Linked DNA regions of Desulfocurvus vexinensis DSM 17965. Each later gene encodes a partner of the first gene's protein in a complex. Links are inferred from orthologs where the notes say so. Each region holds a gene or a part of one and is shown in the gene's direction. Other genes may lie near its edges.

Region 1 (3,023 bases):
GCTGCTGGACGGCCTTGTGGCCGACACGGGCGTGGCCTTGGGCGAGCTGGACGCCGTGTGCGTGGCGCGCGGCCCGGGGCTGCTGGGCAGCCTGCTGGTGGGCATGAGCCTGGCCAAGGGCCTCGTGCTGGCCACGGGCGCGGCCCTGGTGGGCGTGAACCACCTCTGGGCCCACCTGCTGGCCCCGGCCCTGGAGCGGCCCATGGCCTTCCCGGCCCTGGGGCTGCTCGTTTCCGGCGGGCACACCCAGACCTACCGCATGGACAACCCCGTGGCCTTCACCACCCTGGGCCGGACCCTGGACGACGCGGCGGGCGAGGCCTTCGACAAGGCCGCCAAGACCCTGAACCTGCCGTACCCCGGCGGGCGGTTCATCGACGTGCTCGGCCAGCTGGCCGAGGCGGACCCGGCGCTCTTCCCCCGGCCCTACGTGGCCAACGACAACCTGGACTTCAGCTTCTCGGGCCTGAAGACGGCCATGGTCAACCACGTGGCGGCCAACCCGGACCTGCGCGCCCCGGCCCTGGTGGACGACCTGGACGCTTTGGTGGCGGCGCTACGCGCCCGGGGCGCCCTGGAGCCCCTGGCCCGGGCCTGCGCCTCGTACAACCTGGCCGTGGCCGACACGCTACGCATCAAGACCGCCCGTGCCCTGGACGCCAGCCCGGGGGTGCGCTCCCTGGTGGTCGCGGGGGGCGTGGCGGCCAACGGCATGGTCCGCGCGGCCATGACCGCCCTGGCCCGCGAGCGCGGGCTGGACATCGTGCTGCCGTCCCTGGCGCTGTGCACCGACAACGCGGCCATGATCGCCCTGGCCGGGGAGTATCTCTTCAAGGCCGGATACCGCCACGGGCTGGACCTGGAGGCCGTGCCCCGGGGCCGGAGCATCCCCTGGGACTACCTGCAAGGGGCGCCTGGCCAGGCCCGGGCCGGTGGCGATTGGACTCTTGACACCCGGACGGGGCGCCCTTAGGGTTGAGAGACTCAGGCAAGGTTTTGCGGGCGGGCCCCGGGAGCTTTGCAGGGGGCGAATTTTTTTGCTGCCGCTTCCGGCGGACGGTGGAACCGGTAAGAACGACAAAGGAGTACGATATGGCTTTGCAGGTTTCCGACGGCAATTTCGAGTCCGAAGTGTTGCAGTGCGATCTGCCCGTGCTGGTGGATTTCTGGGCTCCGTGGTGCGGCCCCTGCAGGGCCATGGGCCCGGTCGTGGACGAGCTGGCCACCGAGTTCGCCGGGCAGGTCAAGGTCGCCAAGATGAACGTGGACGAGAACCAGGCCACCCCCAGCAAGTACGGCATCCGCGCCATCCCGACCCTCATTCTCTACAAGAACGGCGAGGTCGTGGAGCAGGTCACGGGCGCCGTGTCCAAGAGCAGCATCAAGGAAATGCTCAGTTCCAAGCTGTAGGTCGGCTCCGGTTCTGTTTTCCCGGGCGGCACCGGCGCCAGCCGGGCCGCCCTTTTTTCATGTGGCGGCAAAGGGTTGCCCGTGGCCGGGGGCGGTTTTTTTCCGGGCTTGACCGCAAGGCCACTGGTTGGGTACGAACCTTTCGGATGAGCTTCGCCCACAGCGCCTGGGCGCGTCCGTGGACCGGGCATCCCGCCCGGACGGGCAACACCGCGCAACGGTACACATGAACAGAATCCCTCGCCTCCTGGCCGTGATGGTGATGCTCCTTGGCCTTTCCGGCTGCGGCTACATCGACTACTTCCTGCTGCCCCCCCCCGAGGACACGGCGCAGGAGCTGTACGAAGCCGGGGCGGAGGCCATGCAGGACAAGGACTACATGCAGGCCGCGGAGTACTTCCAGCGCCTCAAGGACCGCTATCCCTTCAGCCCCTATACGGCCCGGGCCGAGATCGGCCTGGGCGACGCCTACTTCCTGGCCGAGCAGTATATCCCCGCTTCCGACGCCTACGTGGAGTTCGAGGCGCGGCACCCGCGCCACGAGATGATCGAGTACGTGCTCTTCCAGATCGGCATGGCCAACTACAAGAGCGCCACGGCCATCGACCGGCCCATGGACCGCATCGACTCGGCCATCGAATATTTCCGGCGCGTGGTCGAGGAGTACCCCGACGGCAAGTACGCGCCCCAGGCCCGGGACTACATCGTCGAGTGCCGCCGCAAGCACGCCGAGCACGAGATCTTCGTGGCCGACTTCTACTGGAACCTCGAGCGCTACGGCGCCGCCTGGACCCGCTACCGCCACGTGGCCGACAATTACGCCGACCTGCCCGAGGTGGTGGCCTACGCCGAGCAGCGGGCCAAGGTGGCCTACCTGCGCCACCAGCAGGGCGCGTCCGACAAGGAACGCGAACGCGAACAGGGCAGCTGGAAGCAGTGGTTCGAGTGGCTGTAGGGTGATGCACCTGGAAAACGGCCCTCAAAGGGCCGTTTTTTTCTTGGCGCCCGGCCTGCCGGGCGCCCGGCACGGGGAGGGCAGGGCATGAGCCAAGGATATTTCCCGCGGTGGGCCGAGGAACTCGCGGTGCCCGACGAGGCGTTCGCCCGGGCCTATGCGGCTCTGGACGGCACGCGCCGCGCCTGGATCAAGAAGACCATCGCCCAGGTCCACGCCCTGGCGGGGCCCATGGCCGACCCCCTGGGCGAGCACGGCGTGATCCATCGCCAGGGCTTCGCCTCGCGCCTGCGCGTCGCGCCCCGGGACTGCGCGGTGCTCTTCCTGGACGACTCCTGCGCCTCGGCCCCGCAGGCCGTGGCCGCCGCCGTGCCCATGCTGCTGTCCGGGGTGCCCAACCTGTGCGCCGTGCGCGTGCACGCCGGGCCGCCCGCCGCCGACGACGTGCTGGCCGCCCTGGAACTGGCAGGCCTGGAGACGGTCTTCCACCTGGACGAGGCCCAGGCGCGCCAGTTCATGACCTTCCTGGTCAACGGCGGCTCGGCAGTGGCGCTGTTCCTCGGCCAGGGCCAGGCCCTGGACGGCTTGCGCACGGCTGCGGGCTACGCCGCCCCGCCCCTGCGCCTGTGGCGGCCCTTCGCCGTGGAGCGGGTAGGCG
Region 2 (3,260 bases), on another replicon or contig:
GGAGCCTGCCGCCCCCCTCGGCCCGGCCTTGACAAATCCGCTCATGCGGATATGATGCATGCATGGATGATTTCGCTGCCACCCTCAAGGCCCTGTCGGACGGAACCCGCCTGCGCATCCTCAACCTGCTCGGCACGGGCGAGTTGTGCGTGTGCGACCTCATGGCCGTACTGGACATGCCCCAGTCCTCGGTGTCGCGGCACCTGGCCTACCTGCGGGGCGCGGGCTGGGTCGCGGGGCGGCGCAGCGGCAAGTGGATGTACTACCGCCTGCGCGACGAGCCGGGCGCGGGCCCGGGCGAGCTGCAGGGCACCCTGCTCGGCGCCCTGCGCGCGCAGCCCCGCGCTGCGGACGATCTGGCGCGGCTGGACGCGCACCTGCGCGACAAACAGGGCAGGCCCTGCTAGGGCCCGGCCCAAACGGAGCACCCCATGGCCGACACTGGCGAAAAACGCCTGTCCTTCCTGGACCGCTTCCTGACCCTGTGGATCTTCCTGGCCATGTTCGTCGGCGTGATGACCGGCTCGCTGCTGCCCGGCGTCAAGGACGTGGTCAACTCCTTCCAGGTGGGCACCACCAACATCCCCATCGCCGTGGGGCTGATCCTGATGATGTACCCGCCCCTGGCCAAGGTGCGCTACGAGGAGCTGGGCCAGGTGTTCCGCAACGGCAGGGTGCTGGCTCTGTCGCTGGTCCAGAACTGGATCATCGGCCCGCTGCTCATGTTCGGGCTGGCCCTGGCCTTTCTTTCCGGGCACCACGAGTACATGGTCGGGCTGATCCTCATCGGCCTGGCGCGCTGCATCGCCATGGTCATCGTCTGGAACGACCTGGCCCGGGGCGACACGGAGTACTGCGCGGGGCTGGTGGCCTTCAACTCCGTGTTCCAGGTGCTGTTCTTCCCGCTGTACGCGTGGTTCTTCATCTCGGTGCTGCCGGGGGTCTTCGGGCTGGAGGGCGCGGTGGTGGACATCACCATGGGCCAGATCGCCGAGAGCGTGTTCATCTATCTGGGCATCCCCTTCCTGGGCGGGATGCTTTCGCGCTTCCTGGGGCTGCGGCTCAAGGGCCGCCAGTGGTACGAGGAGCGCTTCATCCCGGCCATCAGCCCCCTGGCCCTGGTCTTCCTGCTGTTCACCATCCTGGTGATGTTCTCCCTCAAGGGCGACTACATCGTGCAGCTGCCGCTGGACGTGCTGCGCGTGGCCGTGCCCCTGTGCATCTATTTCCTGGTGATGTTCCTGGTGTCGTTCTGGCTGTCGTTCAAGGCCCGGGCGACCTACGAGCAGGCCACCACCCTGTCGTTCACCGCCGCGTCCAACAACTTCGAGCTGGCCATTGCCGTGGCCATCGCCGTGTTCGGCATCGACTCCGGCCAGGCCTTTGCGGCGGTCATCGGGCCGCTGGTGGAGGTGCCGGTGCTCATCGGGCTGGTGGGCGTGGCCCTGCGGCTGCGGGCCAGGTATTTCCCCCACGCCGTGAACACCCCGGGCGGGGTGTGCCACGTCAGCTGCAAGCCGGGCGCCTAGCGTCCACGGAGGGCACCATGCTGCGCATCCTGTTCCTGTGTACGGGCAATTCCTGCCGCAGCCAGATGGCCGAGGGCTGGGCCCGGCACCTGCGGGCCGGGGAGATCGAGGCCCACTCCGCCGGTATCGAGCGCCACGGGCTGAACCCCCTGGCCGTGCAGGCCATGGCCGAGGCGGGGGTGGACATCTCGGGCCAGACCTCCAAGACCGTGGACGAGCTGCCCGCTGTGGAGTTCGACGCCATAGTCACCCTGTGCGGCCACGCCAACGAGACCTGCCCGTATTTCCCGGGCCGGGCCCGGCGGGTGCATGTGGGCTTCGACGACCCCCCGGCCCTGGCGCGCGGCGCGGCCAGCCCCGAGGAGGCCATGGCCCCCTACCGCCGCGTACGCGACGAGATCCGCGCCTTCGTGGCCGGGCTGCCCGCCAGCCTGGACCAGCCCTGACCCCGCCCGCGCAGCCCCCGCACGCACAAACGCGACGGGGGGCCAGCCTGGGCTGGCCCCCCGTCGCGTTTGTGCGCCCCCCCGCGCTGAACAGCCCCTCGGCTAGCGCCCCCGGCCCGGGCCCGGCGGAGGCGGGGGCGGCGGCTGCATGACCTCGGCCAGGGTGGCCCAGCTGTCGGCCAGGGAGCAGCCCTGGCCCACGGCCTGCTGGAGATAGCCCCGGGCGGGCCCGTGCATGCGGATGGCGGCGTCGATGTCGGCGTTGGAGCCCTGGGCGTAGGCGCCGATGTTGACCATGTCCTCCACGCGGGCATAGGTGGCCAGGTGGCGGATGAAGCCGCGCCCCAGCTCCTGCTGGGCTTCGGGGGCCACGTCGGCGCGCAGGCGGCTGATGCTTTTGAGCACGTCGATGGCCGGGTAGTGGCCCTGGTCGGCCAGCTCGCGGGTCAGCACGATGTGCCCGTCGAGGATGGAGCGCGCGGCGTCGGCCACGGGCTCGTTGAAGTCGTCGCCGTCCACCAGCACGGTGTAGATGCCGGTGATGGTGCCCGCCGTGGAGCGCCCGGCGCGCTCCAGGAGCTTGGGCAGCTGGGCGAAGACCGAGGGCGTGTAGCCGCGCGTGGCCGGGGGCTCGCCAGCGGCAAGGCCCACCTCGCGGGCGGCCATGGCGAAGCGGGTCACGGAATCCATCATCAGCAGAACGTCGGCGCCCTGGTCGCGGAAATATTCGGCCACGGCGCTGGCCGCGTGGGCCGCGCGCATGCGCACCAGGGGGCTGTGGTCCGAGGTGGCGACCACGAGCACCGAGCGCGCCAGGCCCTCGGGGCCGAGGTCCTTTTCGATGAATTCGAGCACCTCGCGGCCGCGCTCGCCCACCAGGGCGATGACGTTCACGTCGGCGGAGGTGTAGCGGGCCATCATGCCCATGAGGGTGGACTTGCCCACGCCCGACCCGGCCATGATGCCCACGCGCTGGCCCTTGCCCAGGGTCAGCAGGCCGTTGATGGCCCGCACGCCCACGTCCAGGGGCTCGACGATGCGCGGGCGGCGCAGGGGGTTCAGGGGCTCGGCGTAGAGCGGATAGTAGTCCGTGGCGGCCACGGGCCCGGCGTCGTCCAGGGGTGCGCCGAAGGCGTCCACGGTGCGGCCCAGCAGGGCGGGCCCCACGGGGAACAGCGGCGGGCTGGCGGTGTTCTTGATGAGCGAGCCGGGGCGCACGCCGCGCATCTCGCCGTAGGGCATGAGCAGGCAGGCCCCGTCGCGGAAGCCCACGACCTCGGCGTAG

What was found.
Region 2: the proteins of trxA (region 1) and G495_RS0108725 are in contact, whole or in part, in an NMR structure (PDB 2IPA), measured with the Bacillus subtilis proteins. The link is inferred for Desulfocurvus vexinensis DSM 17965 from one-to-one orthologs.

What each region holds. Positions count from the first base shown.
Region 1 is NZ_JAEX01000002.1:515,640-518,662, forward strand. Bases 40-2,751 are described here. They hold trxA (thioredoxin), read left to right. Parts: upstream 40-1,092; coding sequence 1,093-1,410; downstream 1,411-2,751. Other genes in these bases: tsaD (tRNA (adenosine(37)-N6)-threonylcarbamoyltransferase complex transferase subunit TsaD), read left to right, coding at 40-973; G495_RS0105335 (outer membrane protein assembly factor BamD), read left to right, coding at 1,637-2,365; G495_RS0105340 (hypothetical protein), read left to right, coding at 2,453-2,751. Also shown: more of tsaD, read left to right, coding at 1-39; more of G495_RS0105340, read left to right, coding at 2,752-3,023. UniProt on the Bacillus subtilis protein: Participates in various redox reactions through the reversible oxidation of its active center dithiol to a disulfide and catalyzes dithiol-disulfide exchange reactions.
Region 2 is NZ_JAEX01000010.1:28,010-31,269, forward strand. The notes cover bases 312-3,260. They hold G495_RS0108725 (arsenate reductase ArsC), read left to right. Parts: upstream 312-1,546; coding sequence 1,547-1,975; downstream 1,976-3,260. Other genes in these bases: G495_RS0108715 (ArsR/SmtB family transcription factor), read left to right, coding at 312-407; arsB (ACR3 family arsenite efflux transporter), read left to right, coding at 432-1,529; G495_RS18400 (FliI/YscN family ATPase), read right to left, coding at 2,078-3,260. Also shown: more of G495_RS0108715, read left to right, coding at 63-311. UniProt on the Bacillus subtilis protein: Catalyzes the reduction of arsenate [As(V)] to arsenite [As(III)]. In vitro, can dephosphorylate para-nitrophenyl phosphate (pNPP).